Regions from separate parts of the Streptomyces sp. NBC_01217 genome, predicted to be linked through region 3. Evidence: riboswitches for the same ligand, from Rfam matches in the RefSeq annotation. Region 3 holds a riboswitch; each other region holds the start of a gene.

Region 1 (4,702 bases), 4.7 Mb from region 3:
GAGTGCGGGCCTCGATGGCCGCGTACGAACTGAAGTGAGCGCCCCCATGGACCTGACCATCCTCTACCGCGGTCCGCTCGCCTCCTGCGACTACGACTGCCCGTACTGCCCGTTCGCCAAGCGGCGCGACAGCCGGGAGCAGCTGCGCGCCGACCGCGCCGCGCTGGAGCGGTTCACGGCGTGGGCCGCGGCGCAGACCGGCGACCGGATCTCGGTCCTTTTCACCCCGTGGGGCGAGGGCCTGGTCCGCTCCTGGTACCGCCGTGCGCTGGTCGAGCTGGCCCGGCTGCCGCACATCGGCCGGGACGCGATCCAGACCAACCTCAGCGGCCGTACGGGCTGGCTGGCCGAGGCGGGTGAAGCGGGCCGCGAGAAGATCGCACTCTGGTGCACGTACCACCCCGGGCAGACGCCGTACGAGCGGTTCCTGACCAAGTGCCGGGAGCTGAGCGCGCTCGGCATCCGCCACAGCGTGGGTGTCGTCGGCCTGGACGACCATCTCGACGAGGCGCGGCGGCTGCGTGCCGCCCTGCCTGCCGCGGTCTATCTCTGGGTGAACGCCGCGGAGGGACACACCTATACGGACGAGGAGGCGGGGCGCTGGACCGCCCTGGACCCGCTCTTCCCGTACAGCCGGCATCCGCACCGGTCGGCCGGGCTGCCCTGCCGGACGGGCGAGTCGGTCATCTCGGTGGACGGCGACGGCACGGTCCGGCGCTGCCATTTCGTCCCGGCGGAGCTCGGCAATCTCTATGACGGGAGCTATCGGCTCTCTCTCGGCCCGCGCGCCTGTCCGCTGGCCGTCTGCGACTGCCACATCGGCTATGTGCATCTGGAGACACTGCCGTTGTACGACGTCTTCGCGGGCGGCGTGCTGGAGCGGATACCGGCGCTCCCCTTGTCGCCCCTCGCCGGACGGGCCTGAATCCCGGACCCGTCCGGCGAGCGAGGGCGCTGCGGTGGCGGACTGCCCCCGGACCTGACCGGCCCTAGAGCGGCAGGAGATCCGGCCGCTTCGCGGCGACGTGGTCACCGGAGGACTCGCCGCGCAGCCGTCGGCCGATCCACGGGACCAGGTACTCGCGTGCCCAGTGGATGTCGTCGCGCCTTACTTCGAGCGTGCCGCGCTGTGCCTGCGGGGGCCATTCCTGGTCGGGATCGGCCGGCACATCGAGGCCGAGGACCTGGGCGGCGCGCAGCGCGACCCTGGTGTGTCCCTCGGGCGACAGATGGAGCCGGTCGTCGTCCCAGGCGCGCCTGTCCTGGACGGACCGCAGCGACCACAGGTCGAGGACCGGGCAGTCGTAGCGGTCGGCGATGGACCGCACATGGGCGGTGTAGGTGGCGATCTTGCCGCGCAGATGGCGCAGCACGGGAACGCCCCGGGTGTCGAAGCCGGTGGTGACCATCACGGTGCCGACCGATTCGGTCAACTCGGCGACCGCGCGCTCGAAGCGCTCGGCCACGTCGTCGGGGTCGGTGCCGGGCCTGATGATGTCGTTGCCGCCCGCGCAGAAGCTCACCAGGTCGGGTGCGAGCTTCTTGGCGCGCGGCACCTGCTCCTCGACGATCTGGTCGAGGAGGCGTCCGCGTACGGCGAGATTGGCGTACCTGAAATTTCCGTGGGCGGAGCCTTCGGTGCTCGTCTCCGCATCGGGGTCCGGGAGCTGGTCCGCGAGAAATACCGCGAAACGGTCCGCCCAGCCGACGAAGGTCCCGTCCGGGCCGGGGTCGCCGACGCCCTCGGTGAAGCTGTCGCCAATCGCCGCGTACGACCCGATGACGCCATGTCGATAGTTGACGCCACGTTGATTTTTTCTCGAATCGTCTGCCACAAACGCTTATCCTGCACCGCCGAATGTGACCTACGCGACCGTAATAAGGGGTTGACGGGTGGTGAGATAGACCACCCGGTCAGGTTTTGGTAAAGGGGGAATAAGCAGAAGGGCGGTGCGCCGCCGCGCACCGCCCTTCGGTGTTGCTCAGGTGATGATGTGTGGCTCAACTGCCCGGCCGTTCGGCTCAGACGTCGATGCCGTGCGAGGCCAGGTAGGCGATCGGGTCGATGTCCGAGCCGTACGCCGGGCCCGTGCGGACCTCGAAGTGCAGGTGCGGTCCGGTGACGTTGCCGGTGGCGCCGGAGAGGCCGATCTGCTGACCGGTGCTCACGGTCCGGCCCGCGGAGACGGAGATGGAGGACAGGTGGCCGTACTGCGAGTAGCGGCCGTCGGCGTGCTTGATGACGACCTGGTTGCCGTACGCACCGCCCCAGCCGGCGGTGACGACAGTGCCGGAGGTGATGGCCTTCACGCTGGTGCCGGTGAAGACGGGGAAGTCGATCCCGGTGTGGCTGCCGCTGGACCAGTTGGAGCCGGAGGCGCGGTAGCCGGTGGTGTGGTTGCCGGGGACCGGGTGGGCGTAGTCGGAGCTGCTGGCCGGGGCGGCAGGCTTGGACTCCGTGACCGTCGCGGCCTCGGCCGGGGCGGACTTGACCGGAGCTGCCGGAGCAGCGGCGGCCGGCGCGGAGTCGCCGGACGCCTTGGCGCCGAGCGTCAGCTTCATGCCCGGGAGGATCAGGCCGGGGTCTTCGCCGACGACCGCGCGGTTGTCCTGGTACAGCTTCTGCCAGCCGCCTTCGACCTTGTGGTCGGCGGCGATCTTCGAGAGGTAGTCGCCGGAGACGACGGAGTACGTCGTGGTGGCCGCCTGCTTCAGCGCGACCGGCGTGGCCGGGGCGGCGTGCTTGGCGGCGGAGGCCGCCTTCGGGGCGGCCTGTTCCACGGCGTGGGCGCCGGTGGCACCGAGCAGCGGCAGCGCGAGGCAAGCGCCGCCGGCGCTTGCCACGGCGACGCCACGGGCGATGGTGCTGGACTTCGTACGACGGTGCTTACCCGATGCGGGCATGAACTGCTTCCTCTCCGGCGCCTGCGAGGTGAGCTGTCGGGTTCGGGCTGGAGATGCCCGGTCGCGCAGAGCGCGACTTCACCCCTAGCCGGCCGGATTTCTACGGTCGGCGGCTTACCTGGTTCCCCCGCTCCTGCCACGCGATCAGTGGGTGCGAATTCCGGACGGCGGCAGGATTGGGCGGTCCGTCCGGATTGACGGTGACCGTAAGCGAGCCGGGACGGCGATAACAAGCCTTTGGTTCCGCACCGGAATCCGATGCGGGAAATCGGCGCGGAATTCCGGTCACACTCCGTGGATCAAAGATCTTGAAATTCCGCGCCGCGCACGGAATAGCCGACCGCCCCGTCAGCACACACCGTCACGGATATGATCCCGCTCACGAGAGGGCAACCATCTCCCATACAAGCAGGGCGCATTGGGCTAAATGCACACATTACGGACATGTCACGCCTGTCGGTCACGCCGGAGCCTCAGCACCCGCGCGTCGAGATCCCCCCTCAGCCCGGTGTGCAGCCCCTGGTGCAGCAGTACCGAACCGTGGTGCACCGCACCCGTGTCCAGGCAGGTGTACGTCGCCGCGGGGTCGAGCGCGCGCAGCCTCAGGGCCGGGGGCCGCTCCCCGAATCGCTGCGCCTCCAGCCACATCAGGACCACGGTCTCGTCACCGTGGACGTACTGGACCGCGCCGAGTCCACCGCGCGGGGCGCGCAGCCGGTACAGCGCTCCATGCTGCACCACCGGCCGGATCTCCTTATAGAGATCCACCCAGGTCCGCGCCTCGGCCAGCTCCTCATCGCTCCACTCGGCGAGGTCCCCGCCGACCCCGAGCACACCGGCCATCGCGCTCACGAAGCGGAAGCGCAGCGAACTGACCCTGTCGTTGAGCTGCGTATTCGGACTGTCGGTGACCCAGGCCGCCATCACCCGGGCCGGGTGGATCTGGCCGAAGCCCTCCTGGATGGTCAGGCGGTCGAGCGGATCGGTGTTGTCGGAGGTCCACACCTGGTCCGTACGGGACAGAATGCCCAGGTCGATCCGGCCGCCGCCGCCCGAACAGGATTCGAAGGCGACCGAGGGGTGCGCGGCCCTGAGCCGGTCGATCAGTGCGTACAGTGCGTCCACATGCTCGATCCAGAGCTTCTGCGGATACTCCTCGCCCGGCCAGCCCGCGTCGGTGAAGCTGCGGTTGAAGTCCCATTTCACATAGTCGATGGGCGCGCTGGAGAGCAGCGCGTCCAGTTGCTCCCACAGATGGTCCCGCACATCGGGGCGGGCCAGATTGAGCACCAGCTGATTGCGGAACTCGGTCCGCCTCCGTCCGGGGAAATGCTGCACCCAGTCCGGGTGTGCACGATGGAGATCGCTGTCGGCATTGACCATTTCCGGCTCGACCCAGATACCGAACTGCATGCCGAGTCCGTGCACTTCGTCGGCAAGCGGCTCAAGGCCGCCGGGAAAGCGGTCCGGATTCGGTGTCCAGTCGCCGAGTCCGGCCCGGTCGCTGGTCCGCTGCCCGAACCAGGCGTCGTCCACGACGAACAGCTCGACGCCCATCGCGGCGGCGCGCTCGGCTAGGGCGCGCTGCTGCTCCTGCGAGATGTCGAAACCGGTCGCCTCCCAGGAGTTGTAGAGCACCGGCCGCAGGCGCTGTGCGTCCGGGATCACATGGGCCAGCTGCCAGGCGTGCCAGGCCCGGCTCGCCCCGCCGAACCCCTCCGCGCTCCACAGACCGGCGAAGACGGGGGTGGTGTACGACTGTCCCGGCGCGAGCAGCAGCAGCCCCGATTCGTCGTGC
Region 2 (4,702 bases), 1.9 Mb from region 3:
CAGCGCCGACGCCGAGAACTTCGCCGACCGCGCCAGCCGCACCCAGGAACGCATCGACCTGAGGGAGCGGCAGGCCGCCGAGAAGAAGAAGCGGGAGGAAGAGGCCGCCCGCAAGGAGGCGTTGCGCCCCAAATACGTCATGCCGGTCGCGCAGCACGGCCTCAGCGCGTACTTCGGCCAGGCGGGCGTCAACTGGATGTCCGTGCACACGGGCATCGACTTCCCCGTCTCCTACGGCACGCCCGTGATGGCCGCGACCGACGGCACCGTGCGCACCCAGTGGAACAACGCCTACGGGAACATGGCCATCGTCACCATGGCCGACGGGACCGAGACCTGGTACTGCCACCTCAGCAGCACCAAGATCCGCTCGGGCCCGGTCAAGGCCGGTGACGTCATCGCGTACTCCGGCAACTCCGGGAACTCCACCGGCCCGCACATGCACTTCGAGGTGCGGCCCGGGGGCGGCGCGGCGATAGACCCGCTTCCCTGGCTCCGCAGCCACGGCGTCGACCCGACCTGAGCCCGGTCGCGGGCCGGGCGGCCGGGCATCTGCCCGCCGGCCGCCTGCCCGTCTGCCCGCCTACAGCTTCTCGACCGGCGCGTACCTCAGCAGCAGCTTCTTCGGCCGCTCGTCCCCGAAGTCGACCGTCGCCTTCGCCTGGTCGCCGACGCCCTCGACCGCCGTCACCGTGCCGAGCCCGAACTGGTCGTGCGTGACCCGGTCCCCGACCACGAGCGTGATCGTCGGCTTGTCCGAGGTCCGCCGGGTCGCGAAGCCCGAGGGGCCGGAGCGCGAACGCGAGGAGGACAGCGACGAGGTGATCCCCGACGTCGGCCCGGCCGGAGCCGCCATCGGTCCGGTCCGCTTCCACTCCAGGTGCTGGTCCGGGATCTCCTCCAGGAACCGCGACGGCGGGTTGTACGAGGGCTGCCCCCACGCGCTGCGCATCGCGGCCCGGGTCAGATAGAGCCGCTCGCGGGCCCGGGTGATGCCGACGTACGCGAGCCGCCGTTCCTCCTCCAGCTCCTTGACCTGGCCGAGCGCCCGCATGTGCGGGAAGACGCCGTCCTCCATGCCGGTCAGGAAGACCACCGGGAATTCGAGGCCCTTCGCCGTGTGCAGCGTCATCAGCGTGATGACGCCGGAGCCGTCCTCGTCCTCGTCGGGGATCTGGTCGGAGTCGGCGACGAGCGCGACCCGCTCCAGGAATTCGGCGAGCGTGCCCGCGCCCTCCTCGCCCGCCTCGCCGCGCTCCTGCTCGAATTCGAGGGCCACGGCGGCGAGTTCCTGGAGGTTCTCGATGCGGGTCTCGTCCTGCGGGTCGGTGGACGCCTGGAGCTCGGCGAGATAGCCCGTGCGTTCCAGTACGGCCTCCAGCACCACCGCCGGGCCCGCGCCGGACTCGACGATCGTGCGCAGCTCCTCCATCAGCGTGTTGAACCGCTTGACGGCGTTGGCCGACCGGGCCGCCATGCCGTACGCCTCGTCGACCCGGCGCAGCGCCTGCGGGAAGGTGATCTTCTCCCGCAGGGACAGCGCGTCGATCATCGCCTCGGCCCGGTCGCCGATGCCGCGCTTGGGCACGTTGAGGATGCGGCGCAGCGGGACGGTGTCCTCGGGGTTGGCGAGGACCCGGAGGTAGGCCAGGACGTCCCGGACCTCCTTGCGCTCGTAGAAGCGCACGCCGCCGACGACCTTGTAGGGCAGGCCGACGCGGATGAAGATCTCTTCGAAGACGCGGGACTGCGCGTTCGTACGGTAGAAGATCGCGACATCGCCCGCCTTGGCGTCGCCCGCGTCGGTCAGCCGGTCGATCTCGTCGGCGACGAACTGCGCCTCGTCGTGCTCGGTGTCGGCTACGTAGCCGGTGATCCGGGCGCCCGTACCGGCGTTGGTCCAGAGGTTCTTGGGGCGCCGGCTCTCGTTGCGCTCGATGACGGCGTTGGCGGCGGACAGGATCGTCTGCGTGGAGCGGTAGTTCTGCTCCAGGAGGATCGTGGTCGCGTTCGGGTAGTCCTCCTCGAACTGGAGGATGTTGCGGATGGTCGCGCCGCGGAAGGCGTAGATCGACTGGTCCGCGTCACCCACCACGCACAGCTCGGCGGGGGCGTCGGCCTCGCCCGCCGGGCCGACCAGTTCGCGTACGAGGGTGTACTGGGCGTGGTTGGTGTCCTGGTACTCGTCGACCAGGACGTGCCGGAAGCGGCGGCGGTAGTGCTCGGCGACGTCGGGGAACGCCTGGAGCAGGTGGACCGTCGTCATGATGATGTCGTCGAAGTCAAGCGCGTTGGCCTCGCGCAGCCGGGACTGGTACATCGCATAGGCCTGGGCGAGGGTCTTCTCGAAGCCGTCCGCGGCCTGTCCCGCGAAGGTCTCCTCGTCGATCAGCTCGTTCTTCAGGTTGGAGACCTTGGCCGTGAACGACTTCGGCGGGAAGCGCTTCGGGTCGAGGTCCAGATCGCGGCAGACCAGCGCCATCAGGCGCTTGGAGTCGGCGGCGTCGTAGATCGAGAACGACGAGGTGAAGCCGAGCCTCTTCGACTCGCGGCGCAGGATCCGTACGCACGCGCTGTGGAAGGTCATGACCCACATGGCGTTGGCGCGCGGTCCTACGAGCTGCTCGACGCGCTCCTTCATCTCGCCCGCGGCCTTGTTGGTGAAGGTGATCGCGAGGATCTGGCCGGGGTGCACGCCGCGCTCGGCGAGGAGGTGGGCGATCCGGTGGGTCAGCACGCGGGTCTTGCCGGAGCCCGCTCCGGCGACGATGAGCAGCGGGGAGCCCGCGTGGACCACGGCGGCGCGCTGTTCGGTGTTCAGCCCGTCGAGGAGCGCCGCGGGGTCGATGGCGGGGCGGTGCGCGCCGTCGCGGTAGTACGCGTCCCTGGGCGGCGGGGGCCCGTCGAACACGCCCGCGAAGAGGTCCTCCGGCACCGCTTCGGGTGCGGAGTCCTCGGGGGGTGGCGGGGGCTCTTCCTCCGAGTGTTGGAGGCCGGCCAGGAAACTGTCGTCAAAGAGGCTGCTCATCGCTTGTCGAGTCTAGGCCGCCGCACCGACACACGTGGGCCGCATGGCGAACCGCACCCGGCCAGCATGCACACAACGAGAGCACACACCCACGCCGCGTGAGGAATTGAGGGTCCTAGCCCGTCCCTGCCGCCCCGCATCGCCAAGGTCACGAAAATGTATCGGGCATATCGAACATCGACCTTCACAGCGGCACCACGGGTTGGCTAGCGTGCTCGACCGGGCCGCCCGTACCTCCCTGAGGCGAACCACGCCGAGCGGGCGCCCACGCCGAATCCGGGCTGCCCTCGTGGAAGTTCGGAACCGGGGACCCACACGCACCACCGGGGTGAATCGGTCCTGATCCCCACTCGGACCGTAGGGCAGCCTTCCGTTCCGCCCGAACCCGACAGCTAACCCGGTAGGCGGTCCACGGAAGGAGATGCCGGCCTTGGCGTCGCATCGCAAACCGCGCACCCGAATGCGCACCACCGCACCGGCCGTCGGGCTCACGACCGCGGCACTGGCGTCCGTGACCCTGCTCTCCACGCAGAGCGCCACGGCCGCCCCCGCACCCAAGCCCAGCATCGAGGACGTCCAGAAGAAGGTCGACGACCTCTACCGGCAGGCGGGCACCGCGACCCAGCAGTACAACCAGGCCAAGGAGGCCTCCACCAGCCAGCGCACCAAGGTCGACAACCTGCTGGAGGACGTGGCCGAGCGCGCGGACAAGCTCAACGAGGCCCGCAGGACGCTCGGTGCCTACGCGGCCGCGCAGTACCGCAGCGGCTCCATCGCGCCGAGCGCCACCTTCTTCCTTGCCGACGACCCGCAGTCGTACTTCGACCAGAGCCAGCTGATGAGCCGGATGACCGGTCAGCAGCAGAAGGCGGTCACGGACTTCCGTACGCAGCAGGCCAAGGCGTCGAAGAAGCGTGCAGAGGCGGTGCAGAGCCTGGAGACGCTGACCGCGACCCAGACCACGCTGCGCACCAGCAAGGAGAACGTCCAGAAGAAGCTGGGCGAGGCGCGCGCGATGCTGTCGAAGCTGACGGCCGAGGAGAAGGCGCGGCTCGCGGAGCTGGAGCGCAAGAAGGAGGCGGAGGCCAGGCGCAAGGCGGAGGAACTGGCCCAGCAGCAGGCCGCGGCCAAGGTGGAGGCGGCCCGCAAGGCCGCGGAGGCCGCCGAGGAGGCGGGGACCGGCAGCGGTACGGAAACGGGCACGGGGGCCGGGACCGGCTCGGACAGCACCGCCACCACCAAGGCGGAGAAGGTCCTCGCCTTCGCCGCGGCGCAGATCGGCAAGCCGTACGTCTGGGGCGCGACCGGCCCGTCCTCGTACGACTGCTCCGGGCTCACCCAGGCCGCGTGGAAGGCCGCGGGCGTCGACATCCCGCGCACCACCTGGGACCAGGTGAAGATAGGCACCCGCATCGCGACGGCGGATCTGAAGCCGGGCGACCTCGTCTTCTTCTACGACGACATCAGCCACGTCGGCATCTACAAGGGCGACGGGATGATGATCCACGCGCCGAAGCCGGGTGCGAACGTGCGCGAGGAGTCGATCTACTACATGCCGATCTACGGCAGCGTGCGGCCGGCGTAGTACCGCTCGCCCAGGACAGCGACGAGCCCCTGCCGGACGCTCCGGCAGGGGCTCGCGCCGCGCAAGGAGTCGAGGGGGACGGCTCAGGT
Region 3 (4,702 bases):
CCTTGAAGCGGGGGAACGCCGAGCGGCCGGCGTACACCGCGGCGTCGTCGAGGATCTCCTCGATGCGCAGCAGCTGGTTGTACTTGGCGACGCGGTCCGAGCGGGCCGGGGCACCGGTCTTGATCTGGCCGCAGTTCACCGCGACGGCGAGGTCGGCGATGGTGACGTCCTCGGTCTCACCGGAGCGGTGGGACATCATGCACTTGAAGCCGTTGCGCTGGGCCAGCTCGACGGCGTCCAGGGTCTCGGTCAGCGAACCGATCTGGTTGACCTTGACGAGCAGGGCGTTGGCGGAGCCCTCCTCGATGCCGCGGGCCAGGCGCTCCGGGTTGGTGACGAACAGGTCGTCGCCGACGATCTGCACCTTGGCGCCGAGCTTCTGGGTGATGACGTTCCAGCCGGCCCAGTCGTCCTCGTACAGCGGGTCCTCGATGGAGACCAGCGGGTACGCGGAGACGAGCTCCTCGTAGTACTCGGTCATCTCGGCGGCCGAGCGGGACTTGCCCTCGAACTCGTACTTGCCGTCCTTGTAGAACTCGGACGCGGCGACGTCGAGCGCGAGCGCGATGTCCTTGCCCGGGGCGTAGCCGGCCTCCTTGATGGCCTCCAGGATGAGGTCGAGGGCGGCGCGGTTCGACTCCAGGTTCGGCGCGAAGCCGCCCTCGTCGCCGAGACCGGTCGACAGGCCCTTGGTCTTCAGGACCTTCTTCAGCGTGTGGTAGACCTCGGCGCCCCAGCGCAGGGCCTCGGAGAAGGACTCCGCGCCGATCGGGGCGATCATGAACTCCTGGATGTCCACGTTGGAGTCGGCGTGCGACCCACCGTTGAGGATGTTCATCATCGGGACGGGCAGCAGGTGCGCGTTCGGGCCACCGAGGTAGCGGAACAGCGGCAGGTCCGAGGCCTCGGAGGCGGCGTGCGCGACGGCCAGCGAGACACCGAGGATGGCGTTGGCGCCGAGCGAGCCCTTGTTCTCGGTGGCGTCCAGGTCGAACATCGCCTGGTCGATCAGCCGCTGCTCGGTCGCGTCGTAGCCGACGAGCTCCGGGCCGATCTGCTCGATGACGGCGAGGACGGCCTTCTCCACGCCCTTGCCCTGGTAACGGTTGGGGTCACCGTCGCGAAGCTCAATGGCCTCGAACGCACCGGTGGAGGCGCCGGACGGCACGGCAGCACGGCCCGTGCTGCCGTCGTCGAGGCCGACCTCGACCTCGACCGTGGGATTTCCGCGGGAGTCGAGGATTTCCCGGGCTACGACGACGTCGATGGACGGCACGAGGCATCTCCTTCTGGGATATGACACTGGTTGTGCAGGGTCACTTTGGCCTTGCGACAAGAGCCTAACCGGCCCGGCCCGCTCCATCGGACGACCGCCCGCCCCCTGGGACGAAAAAGGACCCGAGAGCGCTCATTGCCGGACAGACAGCAGCAAGAAACCCCGACCCGGCGCGCACGGGGGATTCCGCGCCGGGTCGGGGTGGTTCGGGAGGAGAGAGCCCGGACTACTTCGTCAGGTGCAGCTGCTGACCCGGGTAGATCAGGTCGGCGTCCTTGACGATGTCCTTGTTCAGCTCGAACAGGTGCTGCCAGCCGCCCTTGACCTTGTGGTCGGCGGCGATCTTGCTCAGGGAGTCGCCGGAGACGACCTTGTACTCGCCGTCGCCCTTCTTGACCTTCTCGCCGGTCGGGGTGGTGACGGTCTTCTCCGACTCGGCCTTCGGGGCGGCGGAGCGGTCCGAGCGGGAGGCGACGGGGGCCTCGGTGCGCTCGGCCTTCTTCGGCTGGGCCTGCTGCTTCGGAGCGGCGGGGGCGCTCTCCTGCTCGGCGGCGCCGGAGCCGGTGTCGACGCCCGGGTCGACACCGTCGTTGGTCAGGTTGCCCGCACCCGCACAGCCCCAGGCGCCCGGGCCCTGCATGTCGAGCAGCCGCTCGGCGGTGGCGATCTGCTGGGCCTTGGTGGCCAGGTCGGCGCGGGGGGCGTACTGCGTACCGCCGGCGGCGGCCCAGCTGGACTGCGAGAACTGCAGGCCGCCGTAGTAGCCGTTGCCGGTGTTGATGGACCAGTTGCCACCGGACTCGCACTGGGCGACGGCGTCCCAGGTGGCGACGGAGGCGGCGGAGGCGCCGGTCGCGCCCATCAGCGGCAGGGCCACGGTGGTACCGGCGACACCGGCGAGCGCGGCGAAACGGACGGCCTTGGACGGGCGGCGGTGCTTGCCCTTGCTGGAAAACAGCATGGAACTTCTCCTCACCGACGCCTACGAGGTGAGCTGTCGGGTTCGGGCCAAGTGAGTTGCCCGGTCGCACGTCCTAGCACGCGACTTCACCCCAAGCCGGTCCTGATGCGTCTTTCGACGATCGGGCCCGGCGCTTACCTGGGTCCCCCGCTCCTGCCTACGGCGCTTTACGCGTCTGTTCCCTTCGACCGACGGCAGGATTCGGCGTGACGGTCGACGGGGCCCGCGGTGCGAGCGGTTCCGACCGTAAACATACGCAACCCCTACATTCAAAGATGGACACATCGGACAATCTGCCCTTACTTGCATCTGAGGAACCATCGTTTCCGCAGGTGGGAGGTGACGCGGAAGGGCCCTCCAGGTGCGACACGCCAGTTGACGCAAAGAGACCCATGTCTCACTTACGCATAAGCGGACATAGGCCTCTGAACTACCCCAGTTTTTGGGGCTCTTTCAGCTGATTATCAGACCGCGCTCACTCGGCCTTCACGTCGAGATCGAGGCTCTGGCCAGGGAGGATGAGGTCCGGGTCGGAGCCGACGGCAGCCTTGTTGGCCTCATAGAGCGCGGGCCAACCGCCGTGAACCTTCTGTGCATCAGCAATCGCCCAGAGGTTGTCGCCGGGGCGGACGGTGTACGTACCATCGGCGGCCGGACCGCCCTCGTCGCGCACGTCGCTGTCGCTGCGGGAGGCGTGGCGGCCCGACTCGCGGTCGGTGCCGCCGTTCGCGCCCTGACTGCCCTCGGGGGCCGGCGCGCCGCGGTGCTTGCCGCTCACACCGTCGGACGAGTCGGATGATTCGGAGGAGTCGGACGCTTCGGAGGACGGCGTGGCCGACTCGGTGGCCGGGGACTTCGCGGACGCGTCGGTCTCACCGGCCGACGTGTCGGCACCGCCCGAGCCCTTGGAGCCCTTGGAGCCCTTCGAGCTCTTGGAGCCGTCCTTGCCGTCCGATGCGCTGTCCGACGACGCACCGTCAGCCGGGTCCGCGCTCTGCGTCGGCTCCGCGGAAGGCGCGGACCCCGGGTCGACGCCCGGCAGCGTCCCGTCCTCCGCGAGGCCGGAGATGACCGCACAGCTGGGCCAGGCCTGCGGGCCCCGGTCGTCCAGGACCTTCTCGGCCACCGCTATCTGCTGCGAGCGGCTGGCGAGGTCGGCACGCGGGGCGTACGAATCGCCGCCGTAAGCCTTCCAGGTCTCCTGCGAGAACTGCAGACCGCCGTAGAAGCCGTTGCCGAGGTCGGCGCTCCACATGCCGCCGCTCTCGCACTCGGCCACCCGGTCCCAGGTCGTGGCCTCGGCCGCGTGCGCACCGGCCGCGCCGAGCAGCGGGATGGCGATGGCCGATCCGGTCACGCCTGCGGCGACGACGATGGCGGGTGCCTGACGAGGGCGACGGTGTCTGCCGTTCGCGGAGCCCATGGAGATGCCTTCCGTGTGACTGAAGAGTGACTGGTGAGTCGAACGGTGAACCTAGCCGGACTCGAACGTGTGTCACAAGTCGATGCAGCGCAGATCACGTGAAAGTCACAGAGTTGACAGAGTGTCACCTTGCGTCGCGGCGGCCTGGGGCTCGAACTCCACGGGCAGCGTGCGCAGTCCGCGCATGATGAGCCCGCCCCGCCAGCGCAAATCGGTAGGTTCCGCCGCGAGCCGCAGGTCCGGGAGGCGCCTCAGGAGCGTGGCGAGCGCGGTCTGCCCCTCCAGACGGGCGAGCGGTGCCCCCAGGCAGTAGTGGATGCCGTGCCCGTATCCGAGGTGCTGATTGTCACTCCGTGCGAGGTCGAGCGTGTCGGGGTCCTCGAAGCGTTCCGGGTCGCGGTCGGCGGCGGCGAGCACGACCAGTACGGGGTCGCCGGCCGCGATGCCCCGTCCGCCGAGGGTCATGGGCTCGGTGGCGAACCGCCAGGTCGCCAGCTCCACCGGCCCGTCGTACCGCAGCAGTTCCTCGATCCCGGTCTCCAGCAGCCCCGTCTCCCCCGCGTCGAGCGAGCGCTGCAGCCGCTCGCGCTGTGCCGGGTCGCGCAGCAGGGCGTACATCCCGTTGCCGATGAGGTTGACCGTGGTCTCGAACCCTGCGAAGAGCAGGATGAACGCCATCGCGGCGGCCTCGTTCTCGGTGAGGTGCTCGCCGTGGTCGCTGGCCCGGATCAGCCCCGAGATCAGGTCGTCGCCGGGGTTCTCCCGCTTGCGGTGGATCAGCTCGGCGAGATAGCCGCGCATCTTCTTCACCGACCTGGCCACCCCGCCACGCGGGCCGCCGCCGTGGCGGATCATCATGCCCGCCCAGTCCCGGAAGTCGTCCTGGTCCTCGCGCGGAACGCCGAGCAGATCGCAGATCGCGTAGATGGGCAGCGGGAAGGCGAAGTCGTGGATGAGGTCCGCGCTTCCCTCCTCGATGAAGTTGTCGATGAGCCGGTCCGTCAGCTCCTGCACGCGCGGCGCGAACTCGGCGACCCGGCGC
Region 4 (4,702 bases), 1.3 Mb from region 3:
GGCCCGCCGCGGGGCGGCGGGCCCGGACTTCGCCGAACGCGAGCTGGAGCTGCTGCACCACCTCTGGCAGCGCAGGGACGTGGCCGCCCCTGCCCTGACCTACGCGGCGCAGGCGACGGGCCGCCTTCGTCCTCACCGCCTGCCAACACCCCCGTACGCGTATCCGTACCCGCGGCACGCTCGGCACGGCGGCAACACCGACAACACCGGCAACGGATTCAACCCTTATCTGAACCCGCCCCAGCCGCCCCAGCCGCAGTAGGGCCGTGGCTCAGCCGCGTCAGGCGGATGCCTCGGTGAGCTCCGCCAGTTCCTGCTCGGTCAGCGTGAGGTCGGCGACGGCCACCAGCGCGGGCAGCTGCTCGACCGTGCGGGCCGAGGCGATCGGCGCGGCGACGGTCGGCCGGGACGCGAGCCAGGCCAGCGCGACGGTCGCGACCTCCGCATCGTGCTCCTTGGCGACCTTGTCGAGTGCGGCCAGGACCTTCTGTCCCCGCTCCGACTCCAGGTACTGACCGGCCCTCTCGGCGCGTGCGCTCTCCACCGGAGCTCCCGGGCGGTACTTGCCGGTGAGGAAGCCGGCGGCCAGGGCGAAGTACGGAACGGCGGCGAGCCCGGACCGCGCGGCCGTGTCCTGGAGCTCGCCCTCGTACGTGTCACGGGAGACGAGGTTGTAGTGCGGCTGAAGGGCGACGTAACGGGCCAGCCCCTCGCGCTCCGAGAAGTCCAGGGACGCCCGGAGCCGCTCGGGGCTGATGTTGGAGGCGGCGATCTCCCGGACCTTGCCCTCCTTCACCAGGTGGTCGAGGGCGGTGATGATCTCCTCGACCGGGACGGTCTCGTCGTCGAAGTGCGTGTAGTAGAGGTCGATGTGGTCGGTACCGAGCCGGCGCAGCGACTCCTCGGCCGCGTCCTTGATGTTCGCGGCGGAGAGCCCCTTGTACGAGGGGTGGGCGCCGACCTTGGTCGCGACGACGATGTCGGAACGGTTGGAGCGGGCCGCGAGCCACTTGCCGATGACGGTCTCCGACTCACCGCCCTCGTTGCCCGGGATCCAGGCGGAGTAGGAGTCGGCGGTGTCGACGAAGTTGCCGCCCGCCGCGGCGTAGGCGTCCAGCACGGCGAACGACTGTGCCTCGTCGGCGGTCCAGCCGAAGACGTTGCCACCGAGGGCGAGTGGGAAGACCTGCAGGTCGGAAGTGCCCAGCTTACGAAGTGAAGTCATATGTGGATCAACGAACCCCGGCGGGACCGCTATTCCGTTCGCCCCGCCGTACGGGTGGCTGTGCCCCGTACGGGTGACTCCGCCGTACATACAGACCGGCAGCCCTGACGTCGGGGGGTGAGCGTCAGGACTGCCGGGGTTCAGCGGCCGGCGAACCGGCTCGGATCACTCAGATCATCATGCGGATCACGAGGGGGTCATCACGGGGTGAGGCCCTTGTCGCGCAGCCAGGCCATCGGGTCGATGCCCGTGCCGTCGGGGGTGTGGACCTCCAGGTGGAGGTGCGGTCCCGTCACATTGCCGGTCGCGCCGACCCGGCCGATGGTGTCACCGGTGGTGACCTTCTGGCCGACGCTGACGTCGATCGAGGACTGGTGGCAGAACCACAGCTCCGTACCGTCCTCGAGCTCCAGCACCGTGCGGTAGCCGTACGAACCGGACCAGCCGGCCGACTTGATGGTGCCGCTGTGTACGGCCTTGATCGGGGTGCCGGTCGGCGCCGCGAAGTCGAGGCCGGTGTGGTAGCCGGAGGACCACATCGAACCGGCCTGGCCGAAGGTCGAGGTGATCGTGTACGAGGAGGTCGGGATGGCGTAGCTGGCGGCGAGCTTGGCGAGCCGCTCGGCCTCGGCCTTCGCCCTGGCCGCCTCCTCCGCCTTCTTCTTCTCGGCGGCGGCCTTGGCCTCGGCCGCGTCCTGCTGCTTCTTGGCCTCGGCGGCGGCCGCCTCCGCGGCTTCCTTCTCCTGGGCCGCCTTGGCCTCGGCGTCGGCGGCGTCCTGCTGCTGCTCGGCCTGCTGGAGGATGCGGGCGCGGAGCGCCTCACCCGCATCCGTCGCGCCCTGCTCCGTCTCGGCGGTGGTGAGGCCGGCGGTGGTGAGCGGGGAGGCAGCCGCGGCCGCCTCGGCCTTGTCGGCCTCGGACTCTCCGGTGAACAGAGAGCCCACGCCGGGAAGGGACTTGGCGTCGGGAAGGTTGTCCGCGATGGAGTCGGGAAGGGATATGGAGACCGGCGGCTTGCTCTGCGCGGTGGCCATGCCGCCCGCGCCGACCGCCGCGATGACGCCGACCCCGAGCACCGTGGAGCTACGGGCGAGTCCGTTGCGCTGCTTGGCGACGCGGTGCTTGCCGCGTACGGGGCGTACGGACTCCTCGGTGGGGTTCCACTCGTCCCAGCTTCTGTCGGGCTCGCTGTTGCCGTCGGCGCGGAAGTCGCCGCCGAACTCACCGGCGAGCGCGCCGCCCTGCTCGGTGTCGTAATCGGCGCCGAACGCCGTTTCCGTCCCGGTGGTCGCGTAGTCCGAGCCGAAGCCGGTACCGAAACCGGGTCCCGTCCCGTAGTCGGATCCGTTTCCGGTTCCGTAGTCGGATCCGAAGTCAGCGCCGAAATCGCCACTGAACTCGGGGTTGAACCGAGAAGGGGCCTCGGAGGCAGGCTTGTTGGACGCCACGGGGGCGCACTCCTTTCCTTCCTTCTCGCCTACCGGGTTAGCTGACGGGTTCGGAGCAGGAAGGTCTCCTACGGGCCCCTCTGCCTCTCACGAGACACAGGTGTCCGATTCACCCCATGTAGGTGGTTCCCCGGTTCCCTTGCGGAATTCGGCGCTCGCGCACGGTGCCGCCACTGACGACGGCTGGGACGACCGCGCTGCGTTATCGAACGTTAATAGACACACGGGCCTGATTCCAAGCCGTTCCCACTGATCGTTCACGTCTTTGGCCCGGACTTTACGGGACATAACCGGCTGGAATCGGACGAGTTGATCGGCCCTCAGCCACTACCCGTTTTCTGACGTTGCGTCAAACGTTATGCGGAGCGGCGCCTCTCGGTTACGTACGGTGGCACCCCTCGTCCAGACGGTGGCATCCCTCGTCCGGGGCGACACCGTCCCGTACGAAGCACCTGCGCGCACACGAAGCACGCGGGCGCCCGAGCACCCCTCCCACCCCGCCCGTCACGTCTCTTCCCGGCCCACGATCCTCACGGTCCTGCGCCGGTCCGGCTGCCCCTCCACGGGACGTACGACCGCGAGCAGCGCCATGTCGTCGGTCGACTCTCCCCCCGTGTGCAGCCGTACGTCATCGGTGAGCGCGGACAGCAGTTCCTCGGGCCCGGGAAAGATCCGCCCGCGCAACCGGGCCGCAGGGTCGTAGAAGACCCCGTCGGCGTTCCGTGCCTCGGAGAGGCCGTCGGTGTAGAGAAGCAGCGTCGTCCCCGCCGGCAGGTCCCATTCGTCCGTCCGGTCGGGCCACACCCCCAGATCCATCCCGAGTGGCAGCGCGGGCACCGTGGGTGCCAGCACGTCCAGCGCCCCGTCCGAGTGCAGCAGGATCGGCTCGGGGTGACCGCGGTTGACGATCCGCACCCGGGACAGCCCGGGCGGGATCTCCGCCAGTACGGCGGTGATGAAGCCCTCGAACTCGTCGAGCCCGGCCCGCCGCGTCCCCTCCCGCGCCAGCGCCCGCTCCAGCCGCTGCGCCACGCCCTCCAGCGAACGCTCCTGCTCGGCGGCCTCCCGGAACGCCCCGATGACCACCGCCACCGACTCCACGGCGTCGAGCCCCTTCCCCCGTACGTCCCCGACCACCAGCCGCACGCCCTGCGGGGTGTCCGTCACGGCGTACAGGTCGCCGCCGACGAACTCGTCCGCCTGCGCCGCCTCGTACCGAGCCGCCACATGCAGCCCGCCGATCCGGTCGGACGGCTTCGGCAGCACCGCCCGCATGGCGGTCTCCGCGATGACCCGCGCGGAGGCCAGCTGCTGATTGCCGCGCCGCACGACCGTATTGATCACGACGGCGAGTACCGAGACGGTGGCCACGGTGAGCAGCTCGATCAGCGGCACGATCAGCGGCAACGAGTTGTTGTACACCCGCAGCACGGCGACGGCCACCATCGCGGCGACGCCGGTGAGGATGGTGCTGGCCAGCGAGAAGAACGGTGCGGCGATCAGCGGTGCCGCCACGAACAGCGGAATGGCGGTGAAGGCGGGCGGGGTGAGGATGTCGAAGGCCAGTCCGCCGAGGATCATCATGAAGGGCAGCAGGCGGACGAACCGCCGGGTACGCGCGACGTCACCCACTCCATGTCTGCCGCGCCGCTTCAGCCGCTTCCACACCTGTGGTCTCCTGCCCGGTACGCGCGCGGCTGCGGACGGTACCGCGCCCCACCCCCAGACTCGCCGGAGCGGAGCCGCACGGCGACTCCTCGTCGGCCAATGGGAGTACGTGTATGGCGCAACGCACACACCGCCCGGGCCTGCCCGTTCATGGACCCGCGGGCCCACCGACCCGGGCCGCGAAATGAATCAGACCCGGCACGCTGCGTGCGTGCCGGGTCTGACATTCTTCAGTAGCGGGGACAGGATTTGAACCTGCGACCTCTGGGTTATGAGCCCAGCGAGCTACCGAGCTGCTCCACCCCGCGTCGGTAAACACAACTCTACGGCATGTCCGGCGCACTCATGACCACTGAGCGAA

The links. Region 3 has a riboswitch for cyclic di-AMP ahead of OG507_RS15785 (transglycosylase family protein). Riboswitches for the same ligand answer to the same signal wherever they lie in the genome.
Region 1: another riboswitch for cyclic di-AMP. It lies ahead of OG507_RS36960 (M23 family metallopeptidase); the one in region 3 lies ahead of OG507_RS15785 (transglycosylase family protein).
Region 2: another riboswitch for cyclic di-AMP. It lies ahead of OG507_RS24855 (C40 family peptidase); the one in region 3 lies ahead of OG507_RS15785 (transglycosylase family protein).
Region 4: another riboswitch for cyclic di-AMP. It lies ahead of OG507_RS21915 (M23 family metallopeptidase); the one in region 3 lies ahead of OG507_RS15785 (transglycosylase family protein).

What each region holds. Positions count from the first base shown of each region.
Region 1 covers NZ_CP108538.1:8,283,446-8,288,147, reverse strand. The annotation lists gene OG507_RS36970 (STM4011 family radical SAM protein) at 47-925, shown strand; gene OG507_RS36965 (SGNH/GDSL hydrolase family protein) at 990-1,835, opposite strand; gene OG507_RS36960 (M23 family metallopeptidase) at 2,023-2,904, opposite strand; cyclic di-AMP (ydaO/yuaA leader) riboswitch at 2,908-3,064, opposite strand; gene OG507_RS36955 (alpha-galactosidase) at 3,352-4,702, opposite strand, start outside.
Region 2 covers NZ_CP108538.1:5,520,639-5,525,340, reverse strand. The annotation lists gene OG507_RS24865 (M23 family metallopeptidase) at 1-523, shown strand, start outside; gene pcrA (DNA helicase PcrA) at 584-3,028, opposite strand; cyclic di-AMP (ydaO/yuaA leader) riboswitch at 3,287-3,451, shown strand; gene OG507_RS24855 (C40 family peptidase) at 3,450-4,613, shown strand; gene OG507_RS24850 (hypothetical protein) at 4,697-4,702, opposite strand, start outside.
Region 3 covers NZ_CP108538.1:3,599,697-3,604,398, forward strand. The annotation lists gene eno (phosphopyruvate hydratase) at 1-1,276, opposite strand, end outside; gene OG507_RS15785 (transglycosylase family protein) at 1,503-2,237, opposite strand; cyclic di-AMP (ydaO/yuaA leader) riboswitch at 2,241-2,412, opposite strand; gene OG507_RS15790 (transglycosylase family protein) at 2,713-3,660, opposite strand; gene OG507_RS15795 (cytochrome P450 family protein) at 3,766-4,702, opposite strand, start outside.
Region 4 covers NZ_CP108538.1:4,917,663-4,922,364, reverse strand. The annotation lists gene OG507_RS21925 (PrsW family intramembrane metalloprotease) at 1-262, shown strand, start outside; gene OG507_RS21920 (aldo/keto reductase) at 281-1,225, opposite strand; gene OG507_RS21915 (M23 family metallopeptidase) at 1,426-2,673, opposite strand; cyclic di-AMP (ydaO/yuaA leader) riboswitch at 2,685-2,837, opposite strand; gene OG507_RS21910 (PP2C family protein-serine/threonine phosphatase) at 3,178-4,341, opposite strand; tRNA gene OG507_RS21905 (tRNA-Met) at 4,576-4,649, opposite strand.